2 regions of the Kutzneria sp. NPDC051319 genome follow, and region 2 is predicted to be linked to the other one. Evidence: riboswitches for the same ligand, from Rfam matches in the RefSeq annotation. Region 2 holds a riboswitch; the other holds the start of a gene.
The links. Region 2 has a riboswitch for thiamine pyrophosphate ahead of thiO (glycine oxidase ThiO). Riboswitches for the same ligand answer to the same signal wherever they lie in the genome.
Positions count from the first base shown of each region.

Region 1: it holds a riboswitch for thiamine pyrophosphate, as region 2 does, so the genes downstream of both, AB0M73_RS41245 (thiamine ABC transporter substrate-binding protein) here and thiO (glycine oxidase ThiO) in region 2, are expected to answer to the same signal.

Region 1 covers NZ_JBFBAM010000074.1:31,386-38,322, reverse strand. Annotated here, with positions in the region: gene AB0M73_RS41275 (hypothetical protein) at 1-583, opposite strand, end outside; gene AB0M73_RS41270 (GNAT family N-acetyltransferase) at 638-1,138, shown strand; gene AB0M73_RS41265 (Uma2 family endonuclease) at 1,119-1,700, opposite strand; gene AB0M73_RS41260 (hypothetical protein) at 1,753-1,974, opposite strand; gene AB0M73_RS41255 (general stress protein) at 2,551-3,039, shown strand; gene AB0M73_RS41250 (4a-hydroxytetrahydrobiopterin dehydratase) at 3,024-3,329, opposite strand; TPP riboswitch at 3,375-3,486, shown strand; gene AB0M73_RS41245 (thiamine ABC transporter substrate-binding protein) at 3,515-4,561, shown strand; gene AB0M73_RS41240 (iron ABC transporter permease) at 4,537-6,114, shown strand; gene AB0M73_RS41235 (ABC transporter ATP-binding protein) at 6,114-6,937, shown strand, end outside.
Region 2 covers NZ_JBFBAM010000007.1:100,733-107,669, forward strand. Annotated here, with positions in the region: gene AB0M73_RS08965 (MFS transporter) at 1-632, shown strand, start outside; gene AB0M73_RS08970 (hypothetical protein) at 720-1,388, shown strand; gene AB0M73_RS08975 (S1 family peptidase) at 2,116-3,048, shown strand; gene thiE (thiamine phosphate synthase) at 3,237-3,881, opposite strand; TPP riboswitch at 3,901-4,010, shown strand; gene thiO (glycine oxidase ThiO) at 4,006-5,109, shown strand; gene thiS (sulfur carrier protein ThiS) at 5,112-5,312, shown strand; gene AB0M73_RS08995 (thiazole synthase) at 5,316-6,071, shown strand; gene AB0M73_RS09000 (MarR family transcriptional regulator) at 6,122-6,556, shown strand; gene AB0M73_RS09005 (NADP-dependent oxidoreductase) at 6,536-6,937, opposite strand, start outside.

The DNA of each region.
Region 1 (6,937 bases), on a different contig from region 2:
CCTCCGGCGACCGGCTCACCATCGCGAGGTTCTTGCCGTCTGCCGTGACCCCCGCCACGCGCAGGGTGCCCCCGTCCGCGGTCAGTGACTCGCTCCACACAGGCTGTAGGCCCAGCGGCACCGATTCCCACGTCGACCAGGTGCCGTCCCCTTGCTGGATCGACAGCAGAGCGCCGTCGCCGTGTTTGCGGATCAGCGCGATTCGGCCGTTCAAACCGGCCGCAGCCATCGTGTCCAGTTCGTTCGCGGTCACCGTCGGCACGCTGCCGGCCAGATCCCAGGTGCCGTCCACGTGCCGGATGTAGTGCCGCAGCGTCGTCGAGGTGTGGAAGAACAGGTGCTCTTCGCCCTTGATGATCACCGAGGTGGGCTCGCCGACCGGGGCGGCGTCCAGGTGCCCGAACCGCTGCCAGTTGCCGTTCGCGTACCGGATCGTGTGGGCCAGGGTGTTCCCCTCCACCGCCACCAGCTGCGCGTCGCCCGCCGTGCTCGGCGTCGCTTGCGCCGCCGGCACCATGCTCACCGCCAGCACCGCCGCCATCGTCAGCGCCGACACCAGCCTGCTGTTCGCTCGTCTCCCCATCGGGGCAACGTATCGGGGTGGAACGTCCCTGCGGTCCCGTTTACCGTTTCGCGCGTGCTCATCCGTGACGCCGTCGAGCCCGACTGGCCCCTGGTCTACCCGTTCTTCGCCCAGATCGTCGCCGAGGGCCGGACCTACGCCTTCCCCGAGGACCTCACGCTCGACCAGGCCCGCGGCTGGTGGATGGAATCCCCGCCCGGCCGGACCGTCGTCGCCGTCGACGGTCCCACCATCCTCGGCTCCGCCAAGATCGGGCCCAACCGGCCCGGCCGCGGCTCCCACGTCGCTACGGCCAGCTTCATGGTCGACCCAAGCCACCGCTCCCACGGCGTCGGCCGCGCCCTCGGCCTCCACGTCATCGACTGGGCCCGCTCCGCCGGCTATCGCAGCATCCAGTTCAACGCCGTCGTCGAGACCAACACCAGCGCCGTCACCCTCTGGCACTCCCTCGGCTTCCGCACCATCGGCACGGTCCCCGAGGCCTTCGACCACCCCGACCACGGCCTGGTCGGCCTCCACGTGATGTGGCTGGACCTCAGCGCTTCTTCGGGTTGAACATCGCCGCGAGGTCGATGTCGATGGGGAACGGCACCGGACGCTCCAGGCGACCACGGAAGATGCCGGCCGGGACATATGTGCTGGTCGGCCGGTCCAGCTCGTAGACGTGCACCACGGGTGCCCCGTCTTCCTCTTCGATGATCCAGAAGTGGGCGATGCCAGCTTCGGCGTACTTGCGAAGCATGACCGTGCGGTCCCGGTGCTCGGATTCCGGGGAGACCACTTCGACAGCGAGCACCACATCGCTGGGAGCGAACCAGGTTCGGTTGAAGTCGATCGGCGCCACTGTCGCGAGAATGTCGGGCTCCGGCCGGTTGCGCTCGTCGAGCCGGACCGTCATCTCGGGAACTACGTAAATGCCGTCCGGAGCCTGGCTGGCAAGGGTGTTCGTGAAAACAGTAATGACGATGGCACGCCAGTACCGCCGCGGCGACACCATGAAGACAAGGGCTCCGTCGATCAGTTCCGTGTGCCTGGGAGCCCCCGGCAGGTGGTCCAGGTCGTCCGCGAACCAGCCCTCGGCGCGGGGAGGGCGCATCCAGTCCGGCAGAGCGGTCATGACCCAGCGGTAGCCGGTGTGTCGGGGCTCAGGGAGCCCCGACACAGGTGGCTCACTGCTCGGAGTGGCGGTGCCGAGCGGCGTAGATGATCACGCCGAAGGCGGCGGTGAGGATGAACAGGCCGGCGGCGCCGGCGAAGATCAGGTCGCCGTTGCCCTGATCGGGCTGGGCGGTGACCCGCGGGTTGGGTGAGGCGGCCTGGGCCTGCACGGCGAACAGGACGGCGAGAACGACGGCGGCGGCGCTGGCGGTTGCGGTGCGAACGAACTTCATCACTTCTGATCCCCTTGAACGGCTTCACTACCAACGACGCACGGGGAGGGGCGATCGTTGCCCGGGTCGCGCAGGTCACAACCCGATGGGGTGAGAGGGCGGGACGGGACTCCCGAGGGTCTGTCGGAAAACAGGTTCGGGCGGGACACGTCGGGGCCTGGGGGAGGGGTGTCGCTGGGCTCTGTGGGGGCGTGCTGGAAGGCGGCTTTCGGTGTGCCGCCGGGCGGGACATGGTGGGGCGCGCGGGTGGAGGTGTTGCTGGGGTGTGCTGGAAGGCGGCCTTCGGTGTGCCGCGGGGCGGGAGACAACGGGGCGCGCCGGTGGAGGCGTGCTGGAAGGCGGCCTTCGGTGTGCCGCCGGGCGGGAGACAGCGGGGCGTGCGGGTGGAGGTGGCGCTGGGGTGTGTCGGAAAGCGGGTTTCGGTGTGACGGTGGGCGGGACTCGCGGGGGTGCATGTTGCGGTTGGGCGGGACTTGCGGGGCGCAGTCTGAGATTCGGCTGTGGAGTTCGGGGGAGGGGCACAAGGGGGGTGGGGGCGGCGTTGAAGCAGGTGTAAGGCCGACAAGGAGGGCCAAGATGACTACAGCATTCGCGAACAACAACGGGCCGGCGTCGGCGCTGCCCACTCCGCCCACCGGCTGGCCGATCGGGTCGTACGACACCTACGAGCAGGCGCAGCGGGCGGTGGACTTCCTTGCGGACCGGGACTTTCCGGTGCAGGACATCACCATCGTCGGCGTGGAGCCGATGCTGGTCGAGCGCGTGGCGGGGCGGCTGAGCTGGGGACGGGTGCTGGGCGCGGCGGCGGCCTCGGGCGCGTGGTTCGGCCTGTTCGTGGGCATCCTGCTGTCGCTGTTCACGGCGGGCGGGGGCTGGCTGGTGATCGCGCTGGGCCTGCTGGCCGGCGTGGGATCGAGCATGATCTTCGCGGCGATCAGCTACGCCTCGACGAGGGGCAAGCGGGACTTCGTGTCGCAGAGCCAGCTGGTGGCCCGCCGCTACGACGTGCTGTGCCAGCCGCGCAACGCGGAGGCGGGCCGCAACCTGCTCTACTCGCTCGGCTGACCGAGCAGCTCCAGCACATTGTCGATCTCGCCGGCGAGTGTCACGTCCAAGGCCGTGATGCCGCCGGCGCTGTGCGTCGAGCATCGAAACGTCAGGGTCCGCCAGCGGATGTCGATGTCGGGATGGTGGTTGTCGTTCTCGGCGATCTCGGCGACGCGGTTCACCGCCTGGATCGCCTCGGAGAAGCTGGCCAGTTCCGCGATGCGGACTATGGCCTCGCCGTCCTGGGTCCACTGGGACAGCCGCCCCAGCGCCTCGGTCACCTGGTCGTCACTGAGCAATTCCGCCATGCCCTCCATGGTGGTCCTGACCACGCCTGAACGCAGCGTAAGCTCCGGGTGAGCCACGGGAGTCCGGTACGCCGGGCTGAGAGGAGAGCGGGCGAGCTCTCGACCGTAAGCACCTGATCCGGGTCATGCCGGTGGAGGGAGGCACTACGGGCGACCTCGCGCGACGAGGTCACCTGGAGGAGAACTTGACCCGGACGGCACGGCTGGCCGCGCTGGCGCTGGCGGCGACGACACTCGCCGGCTGTTCGCTGGTCGGAGGCGGCGAACAGGCCCCGAGCGGACACACGGTGACGCTGGTCACCCACGACTCGTGGGCGGTCGACAAGGCACTGTGGGCGGATTTCCAGAAGACCTCGGGCATCACGGTGAAGGTCAGCACGAACGGCGACGCGGGCGCGCTGACCAACAAGCTGGTGCTGACCAAGGCCAACCCGATCGGCGACATCGCGTACGGCGTGGACAGCACCTTCGCGTCCAGGGCGCTGTCGGGCGGCGTCTTCGCCCCGTACAGCAGCCCGGACGCGGGCAAGGGCCCGCAGCGCTACCAGATCGACGACTCGCACCGGCTGACGGCGATCGACGTCGGCGACGTGTGCCTGAACGTGGACACGGGCTGGTACGCCCAGCACAACCTGCCGGCGCCGACCGGCTACGACGACCTGGTCGATCCCCGCTACAAGGGACAGACCGTGGTGGAGGACCCGTCGACCTCGTCGCCGGGCCTGGCCTTCCTGCTGGGCACGGTGAAGCAGTTCGGCGCGGACAAGTGGCCGGACTTCTGGACCAAGCTCAAGGCCAACGACGTGAAGGTCGACGCGGGCTGGGACGAGGCGTACACGCAGGACTTCTCGGGCTCGTCGGGCAAGGGCCCGCGCCCGGTGGTGGTGTCCTACGCGTCCTCGCCGGCCGACGAGATCGGCGACGACGGCAAGCCGCGGACCAAGGCCGTGTTGAACACCTGCTACCGCCAGGTCGAGTACGCGGGTGTGCTCAACGGCGCCAAGAACCCGGACGACGCCAAGAAGGTGTTGGACTTCCTGATCTCGCAGAAGTTCCAGGAGCAGGTGCCGGGCAGCATGTACGTCTACCCGTCGCGTGAGGGCGTTGCCCTGCCGGACGCCTGGAAGACGGCGGCCCCGCTGCCGGACGCGCCGGCGCAGCTGCCGGCCGACCAGGTGGACGCCAACCGGGAGAAGTGGGTCCAGCAGTGTCGAACGCTGCTCCAAGGCTAGTTCTGCTGCTGCTGGCCCTGGTTCCGGTCGGCTTCCTCGGCCTGTTCTTCGCCTGGCCGGTGGTGTCGATCGTCGGCATCGGCCTGGGCGGCAGCGGCGTCACGGAGGTGCTGACCAGCGGCGACACCTGGCGGCTGGTGGCGTTCACGCTCGGCCAGGCGGCCGCGGCGACGCTGGTGGCGGTGCTGATGGGCATGCCGCTGGCGTATGTGATGGCGCGCTGCAAGCTGCCGGGTGTCGGCCTGGTGCGCACGCTGATCCTGGTGCCGTTCGTGCTGCCGACGGTGGTGGTGGGCCTGGCGTTCCGGTCGCTGCTGCCGGACGGCGGCGTGCTGTCGATCGTGCTGGCCAACGCGTTTTTCAACGTCGCAGTGGTGGCCCGGACGGTGGGCGGGCTGTGGGCCCACACGGATCGGCGCGCGGAGGAGGCGGCCCGGTCGCTGGGGGCGTCGCGGTGGCGGGCGTTCACGTCGGTGGTCCTGCCGGCCATCGCGCCGGCCATCGGTTCGGCCGCGGCGGTGGTTTTTTTGTTCTGTGCCACCAGTTTCGGTGTGGTGCTGATGCTCGGCGGGGCGCGCTACCGGACGTTGGAAACCGAGATCTACCTCCGCACGGTCGACCTGTTCGATTTGCCCGGCGCGGCGGCGTTGTCGATCCTCCAGGTGGTCGCGGTGATCGCCGTCCTGCTGGTCGGCGCGTTCGCACGGCGACGCCGGGAGACGGCCTTGAAGTTGCGTGGCCGCACGGAGACGGCGAAAAGGCCGGTCGGTGCTGAATGGATCGTGGTGGCAGCGGCCGCAGTCGTCGTGATCGCCCTGCTGGTGCCGATCGTCGGCCTGATCGCACGGTCACTGACCACAATGGACGGTTGGCGCGCGCTGGCCGGCACCGGCGACGACGGCACGCTGGAGGTGTCGGCCTGGCAGGCGGCGTCGAACTCGATCCGCGCGGCGACCGACGCCACGATCCTGGCGATGCTGCTCGGTGTGACGGCGGCGGTGGTGCTCTCGCAGCTGCGCCGCGGCCGCGCGGTGCTCGGCGAGACGCTGGACCTGGCGCTGATGCTGCCGCTGGGGGTGTCGGCGGTGACGGTGGGCTTCGGCTACCTCGTCACGCTCGGCGATCTGCCCTTCGACCTGCGGACTTCGCCGCTGCTCGTGCCGTTCGCGCAGGCCCTGGTGATCACGCCGCTGATCGTGCGCACGGTCCTGCCGGTGTTGCGGGCGATCGACGAGCGGCTGCGGCAGGCCGCCGGCACCCTCGGCGCGGGGCCGTTCCGCGTGTGGCGCGAGGTCGATCTGGCGCTGGCCTGGCGGTCGCTGATCGCGGCGGCCGGGTTCGGGTACGTGGTCGCGTTGGGCGAGTTCGGCGCGACGAGTTTCCTGGCGCGCCCGGACGCGCCGACGCTGCCGGTGGCGATCGCACGGCTGATCTCCCGTCCCGGCGAGCTGAACAACGAGATGGCCTACGCGGCGTGCGTGGTGCTGATGCTGGTCACCGTGGTCGCCGTGGTGGCGATCGAACGTCTGACGCCGGCCGTTGGGGAGTTCTGATGGCACTGGAACTACAGGGTTTGTCCGTACGCTACGGCTCGTTCGCGGCAGTGTCCGATGTGGACCTGAGCGTGGCCGACGGCGAGGTGGTCGCGCTGCTGGGGCCGTCGGGCTGCGGCAAGTCGACGCTGCTGCGGGCCGTCGCCGGCCTGGAGCGGACCGCTGCGGGCTCGATCCGTTGGGACGGAACGGATCTGGCCGGCGTCGCGGTGCACCGGCGCGACTTCGGGCTGGTGTTCCAGGACGGACAGTTGTTCCCGCACCGGGATGTTGCCGCGAATGTCGCCTTCGGCATGCGCATGCACCACGTCGACAAGGCCGACCGCAGTGCCCGAGTCGACGAACTCCTCACACTGGTCGGCCTCGAAGGCTACGGCGAACGCCGCGTGACGGAGTTGTCCGGCGGCGAGCAGCAGCGAGTCGCCCTGGCCCGGGCCCTGGCCCCCAAGCCCCGCCTGCTGTTGCTAGACGAGCCGCTGTCCGCTTTGGACCGAGCGCTGCGCGAGCAGCTCGCCGTGGACCTGGCTGCCCTGCTGCGCGCCACCGGCACCACCGCGCTGGTCGTCACCCATGACCACGACGAGGCGTTCACGCTGGCCGACCGGGTCGCGCTGATGCAGGCCGGGCGGATTCGGCAGGTCGGGCCGCCGGACGAGGTGTGGCGGCACCCGGCCGATGACGTGGTGGCCGGTTTCCTCGGCTGCACCACGTTCGTGCCGGCCCGGGCCGACCGGGACCTGGTGACCAGCTCGCTCGGCGAGGTCGCGCTGCCGGGCTCCGGCGACGGAACTGTGCTGCTCGGCTTGCGCGCCAACGCTTTGCG
Region 2 (6,937 bases):
AGCTGCAGGTGTCCATGCACTACCCGCCGGTACTGGCCGGCCTGGCCGGGCTGCCGATCACGGTGATCATGCTGTTGGGCTCCGCGCAGTCCGGGAAGCTCGCCCAGCGCATCGGCCCGCGCCTCCAGTTGATCGTCGGCCCGGTCCTGGTCGGCGCCGGCATGCTCATGCTGCGCTGGGCGGTGCCGGGGTCGTCCTATCTCACGGGCGTGCTGCCGGGCGTCGTGGTGTTCGGCCTCGGCCTGGTGATCGCCGTCGCGCCGGTGACGGCGACCGTGCTGGCCGCGGCCCCCGACCGGCACGCGGGCGTGGCCTCGGGCGTGAACAACGCGGTGGCCAGGACGGGTTCGTTGCTCGCGGTGGCCGTGCTGCCGGCGGCGGCCGGCATCACCGGCGAGAAGTACGCCGATCCGACCGCGTTGACCGCCGGTTGGCAGATGGCCCTGCTGATTTGCGCAATCGCCGCCGTCATCGGGGGTTTGATCGCCTTCTGGGTGGACAACCGAGTTCTCGGCCAGGCGCCCAGCCCCGCCGTTGTCGAGGATTCCCCGCATCCGGGGGATTGCCTGCACTGCGGCGTGGAAGGGCCGCCGACCCACGTGGTGCCGCATCATTCGTCCACAGTGGACTGAACGGGGTGTTCGTGCTCACCATCGCCCAACCCCGGGAGTGCCCGCCGCGTCTTGTGCGTTGACAGGTGCAGTAGGGGATTGGGAGCGATGAGCGAGGAGCACAGCACGAAACGGCTGGAGATCAAGCCGACTCAGGTCACGGCGGGCGCGCTGGCGTCCGTGACGGCGGCCGTGTTGGGGTCGAAACTGGGCGTCGCGGGCACCATCACCGGAGCCGGGCTGGCCAGCGTGGTCGGCACCGTCGGCACGGCGATGTACGAGCGGTCCATCCAGGCCGCCCGCAGCCGCGTGACCGCCCGTATCAGGACGGATGAGCAGCCGCCGGTCGGCGCGTCGCACGACGCCGAGACCGTGCGGCTGATGGTCGCGCCGCCCAAGGAGGAGGAGGCCGGCAAGCGCCGGTGGCCGATGATGGTCGCCGCCGTCGGCGTGGCCTTCGTGCTCGGCATGGGCGTGCTGACCGGCGTGGAGCTGCTGAGCGGCCACGCCACCGCCGGCAACGGCGACCGCACCACCGTCGGCGCGCTGTTCGGGCAGTCGGGGCAGGGCGGCAACTCGCACCCGACGAGCACCCCGCCGCCGACCACCACCGAGACGTCCACGTCGAGCACCACGCCCACGACCACGTCCAGCACGCCGCCGTCATCCACGTCGACCAGCACATCGACGTCCACGAGCCCGTCGACCACGACCACGACGACAACCTCGCAGCAGCTGACCGGCACGAGCGGCAATCCGCCGCCGGGGGCGAACTAGGTCCCGCACGGCCGCGCGCGAACTAGCCGCTGATCGCGCTGCTCGCCAGGGGCCAACCGGGCTGCCGCCGATTCGGGTAGTCCGACTGCCACCGATAGGCCGAACGGTCATGAGGACGTCCGGACGGGCAAAGGATCGCGGTCAGCGGTATGGAACAGCATTTATGCGCGACGTTACTTAAACGTCAAGTGTTAACCGCTACGCGTCGTACCCATGCGGTCGGATCTTGTGACACGCTTTGCGCCCGATCGGACTCTCGGCCGAAGGACATTCGGCGGCGTGCCCGGCGGGACGGATTTCCGGGGGAGGCGAAGTTTGGCGGCTTTCGCAGCGACCACCGTGACTCACCACGCTAGACATAGCGAGTCGAGAGTCAGAGGTGGGGGGAAGGTGGGGCGACCCCTGCCGCCGCCCCACCGCCCGTCCCCCTGAAAGGCTCGGGAAGGGGTCCCTGCAACCGCCACTCCCGAGTCCCCGCATCCGAAGATGAGGGAGACGTCTGATGAACCGCATTGCTGCGGCTCGCATCACCGGCGCTGCCCTGTTGTCCATCGGCCTCGCCGCTACTGTCAGCGTACCGGCAGCGGCAGCTTCTGCGCCCGTCTCTGTCGATACGTCCACGAATGGTGTGGTCATATCACCCGATGTAGCGAGCGCGTTGCAGCGTGATCTGGGGTTGTCACCCGCTCGGGCGATGGTGACATTCGCTCAACAGAATCGTGCCGATGTGCAGGTCGCAACGCTGCGCACTGTTCTCGGGCCGATCTTCGCCGGCTCCTGGTTCGACGCCGCGGCCGGCGAGGCCGTCGTGGCGGTGACCGACGTCACAGCCCTCGCGCGTGTACGCGCCGCGGGCGTTGAGGCAAGGGTTGTCACCCGAACGGACGCGCAACTGACCGCCGTCGCAGACGGACTCCGCCAGAAGCAGGTGCCGGCCGGGGTGGTCGGCTGGTACGTCGACCTGCCGACCGACCAGGTCGTGGTGCAGGTTCTGGACCGTTCGCCGGCCACCGAGGCCTTCCTGGCGACGGCCGGTGCGGCCGTCCGCGCGCAGGCCGTGACCGAGCGACCGAAGCCGCTGTACGCCGTTCGCGGCGGCGACGCGTGGTACGGATCGAACTTCCGGTGCTCGGTCGGCTTCAGCGCCACCGACGCCGCCGGCGGCAAACACTTCGTGACCGCCGGCCATTGCACGGCCGGCGGCGGTGCTGCATCCGGGTACAACCAGGTTTCACTCGGTCGGATCAACGGCAGCCACTTCGGCTCCGGCGGGGACTACGGCAAGGTCGACGTGACCAGCGGCCAGTGGACGCTGTCCGGGACCGTGGCCAGCGGCGGAGGCGCCGTGGCCGTCAAGGGCTCCGCCGAGGCCGCCGTCGGCGCCGCGGTCTGCCGCTCCGGCTCCACCACCGGCTGGCACTGCGGCACCATCCAGGCCAAGAACCAGACCGTCGTCTACCAGCAGGGCACCGTCACCGGCCTGACCAGGACCAACGTCTGCGCCGAGCCCGGCGACTCCGGCGGCGCCTGGATCAGCGGCAACCAGGCCCAGGGCGTCACCTCCGGCGGCTCCGGTGACTGCACGCACGGCGGCACCACGTACTTCAGCCCGGTGAACCCGGCGCTGAGCACCTACGGACTACGGCTCGTGACGAGCTGATTCCCCGGTGGGCTCCCCCTGCAAGCCCACCACCGCCCCGGCGGCCGGCACCCCTCCCTGCAAGCCGGCCGCCGGGGCTTTTTTTGTTCTACGTGAGTGGCTCATTTCGCTTCCAGGGGCACCTGAGTGGCTCAGGTGCCCGAAAACGCGAAATGAGCCACTCACGTAGCGAAAAAACGCCGCCGGGCCTAGGCGAGGCGGGCCTTCAACGCCTCGGCCGCCGCACGGGGGTCCTCCGCCGCCGTGATGGCCCGCACGACCACGATCCGCTGCGCGCCGGCGGCCAGGACCTCGTCCAGGCGGGGCAGGTCGATGCCGCCGATGGCGAACCAAGGCCGCTCTGATGTCACATGGCGCACCAGATCCAGCCCTGGCGCCGGCCGACCGGGCTTGGTGGGTGTCGGCCAACAGGGGCCCGTGCAGAAGTAGTCCACGCCGGCCTCCGCGGCGGCGGCGTCGGCCTGCGCGAAGTCGTGGGTGGACCGGCCGATGGCGATGTCGTCGCCGGCGATGCGGCGGGCCAACGGCACGGGCAGGTCGTCCTGGCCGAGGTGCAGGACGTCGGCCCCGGCCGCGACGGCGATGTCGGCGCGGTCGTTGACCGACAGCAGGGCCCCGTGGCGGGCGCAGGCCTCGGCGATCACCTCCAGCGCCGCGAGCTCGTGACGGGCCTCCATGCCCTTGTCCCGCAGCTGCACGATGTCCACGCCGCCGGCGAGGGCGGCGTCGACGAACTCGGCGAGGTCGCCGGTCCCGGTGCGGGCGTCGGTGCACAGGTACAGCCGTGCGTCGGCGAGCCGCTTCCTGATCTGATCTCCATCCAGTGCTGGCACGGGTGCTACGGTAGAACCCAGTGGTCCGCACGGGAGCCTGGAGGAACCGGGCTGAGAGGGAGCTTGCCAGCTCTGACCGTCGAACCTGATCCGGGTCATGCCGGCGCAGGGAGCGTGATGTGTCGTGAAGATCGCCGTTGTCGGTGGTGGGGTCGTCGGTCTGTCGGTCGCCTGGGCGGCCGCCGAGGCGGGCCACCAGGTCCAGCTGATCGATGCCGCGCCGGGTTCGGGCGCGTCCTGGGTGGCGGGCGGCATGCTCGCGCCGGTCACGGAGGCGTGGCCGGGCGAGGAACACGTGCTGGCCCTGGGCAGCGCGTCGCTGGACCGCTGGCCGGATTTCGCCGCCAGACTGGAAAAGAACGGTGGCCTCCGCACAGAGGGAACCCTGGTCGTCGCGGTTGATGCGGCCGACCGGGAGGAGCTCGACGGGGTCGCCGACTTCCTGGGCCGACTGGGCCGCGAGGTCGAGAAGGTCAACGCCCGCGAGGCCCGGCGGTTGGAGCCCTCGCTCGGCACATCCGTCCGAAGTGGACTGTTGGTGCCCGGGGACCTGGCCGTGGACAACAGGGTGCTGCTGACCGCGTTGCGCAAGGCGGCGGTGGATGCCGGCACGCAGCCGATCGCGGTCGCCGCGACCAGCGTCAGCGCGGGCGAAGTGCTGCTGGCCAACGGATCCACCGTGGACTGCGATGTCGTGGTGCTGGCCGCGGGCGCCTGGAGCGGCGGCCTGTACGAAGGGCTGGCCAAGGTCATCCGGCCGGTCAAGGGCGAGGTGCTGCGGCTGAAAGCCCGCGACGGGGCCCTTGATCCGCCGAAACGAACGGTCCGGGCCCTGGTCGAGGGCCGGCAGGTCTACCTGGTGCCGAGGGACGGCCGAGGCCTGGTGCTGGGCGCGACCCAGTACGAAGCGGGCTTCGACACCGAGGTGACGGTCGGTGGCGTGCGGGATCTGCTGCGCGACGCCGAACGCGTGCTGCCGGGGATCGGGGAGTACGCGGTGGTGGAATGCGCCGCCGGCCTGCGCCCCGGCAGCCCCGACAACCTGCCGCTGCTGGGCTGGCTGGAGCCGGGCGTGCTGGCCGCGACGGGCCATCACCGAAACGGCATCCTGCTCGCCCCGATCACCGCCGAGGCGGTGGTCGACCTACTGGCCGGCCGTGAACCCCCGGAACCGGCGCGTGCCGCCGATCCGGGCCGACTGCTCGCCGTTTCCAACGGGGGAGGCTGAAAGTGCTGGTCGTGGTCAACGGGACCGAGCGCGAACTGGCCGACGGGGCCACCGTCGCCGACGCGCTCGCCGCCATCGCCGCCCCGCCGCAGGGCATCGCGGTGGCGCTGGACGGCGAGGTCGTGCCGCGCGCCGACTGGGCGGAGACGGTGATCGAGGCCGGCGGCGCCATCGAGGTGCTCACCGCGGTGCAGGGAGGCTGAAGCGTGGACGATCCGTTTGTCATCGCCGACCGCGAGTTCGGCTCGCGCCTGGTCATGGGCACCGGCGGCGCGGCCAACCTGGCCGTGCTGGAACGGGCGCTGCTGGCCGCCGGCACCGAGCTGACCACCGTCGCCATGCGGCGGATGGACGCCGCCGGCGGCACGGGCGTGCTGGACCTGTTGCGCCGCCTGGGAATTGAGCCGCTGCCGAACACCGCGGGCTGCCGGACGGCGGCGGAGGCGGTGCTCACGGCCCGGCTGGCCCGGGAGGCCCTGGAGACCAACTGGGTGAAGCTGGAGGTCGTCGCCGACGACCGGACCCTGCTGCCGGACTCCGTGGAGCTGCTCGACGCCGCCCAGCAGTTGGTCGACGACGGCTTCGTGGTGCTGCCCTACACCAACGACGACCCGGTGCTGGCGCTGCGGCTGGAGGAGGTGGGCTGCGCCGCCGTGATGCCGCTGGGTTCCCCCATCGGCACCGGTCTCGGCATCCGCAACCCGCACAACATCGAGCTGATCGTCTCCCGTGCGAGCGTGCCGGTGATCCTCGACGCCGGCATCGGCACCGCCTCCGACGCCGCCCAGGCCATGGAGCTGGGCTGCTCGGCCGTGCTGCTGGCCACCGCCGTCACCCGTGCGCAGGACCCGGAGCGCATGGCGGCGGCGATGCGTGGGGCAGTGGAAGCAGGCCGTTCGGCCCTACTTGCGGGGAGAATTCCGCAACGCTTCTGGGCGCAGGCCTCCTCCCCGGCTCGTTGAGTCATCATGAACGAGAGGTGCCACCAACCCGAGGAGTGAGTGTCGTGGCGATGTCGACGACGACGGCTACGGTCGACGAGACCACGCGGCTGTACCTGGCGGTCGGCCGGTTGTCCCGGATCCTGCGCCGCAGCGGGTCCCCCGGCCTCGGCCAGGGCTCGATCTCGGCCCTGGCCACGCTGGCCTACAAGGGGCCGATGCGGCTGGGCGACCTGGCCGCGCGGGAGGGGGTGGCCCCGCCGACGCTGTCCCGGATCATCGCCGCGCTGGTGGAGTCCGGCTACGTGATGCGGGAGGCCGACCCGCAGGACGGCCGCGCGTCGCTGGTGCGGGCCACGCCGGAGGGCGAGCGGATCATGGCCGGGGTCCGCTCCGAGCGGCTGCACGAGTTGCACAACCGCCTGGAGCGGCTGACCGAGGAGCAGCGGACCGCGCTGGCCGCCGCCGTGCCGGCGCTGGAGGCCCTAGTGTCCGAGGACGTCTAGCACCAGCTTGCCGGTGAGCTGGTTGGACGCGCCGATTTCGTGCGCCTTGCCGGCCTCGGCCAGCGGGAGCACCTGGTCGACGTGGACGGTCAGCTTGCCGTCGGCGATCAGGTCGAGCAGGGCCAGCAGACCGCGCTGGTCCGGCTCGACGAGGATGCCGGTGGCGCGGACGCCGAGCTCGGCGGCCTTGGCCGCCAGCGCGTCGTCGACGCCGCCGGGCACGGCGAACACGGTGCCGCCCGGCTTGAGCACGTCCGCGGAGCGCAGCGCGTTGTCGCCGCCGATCAGGTCGAACACCACGTCCACGTCCTTGGCGACCTGGGTGAAGTCGGTGGTGGTGTAGTCGATCGGCTCGTCGACGCCGATGCCCCGCAGGAAGTC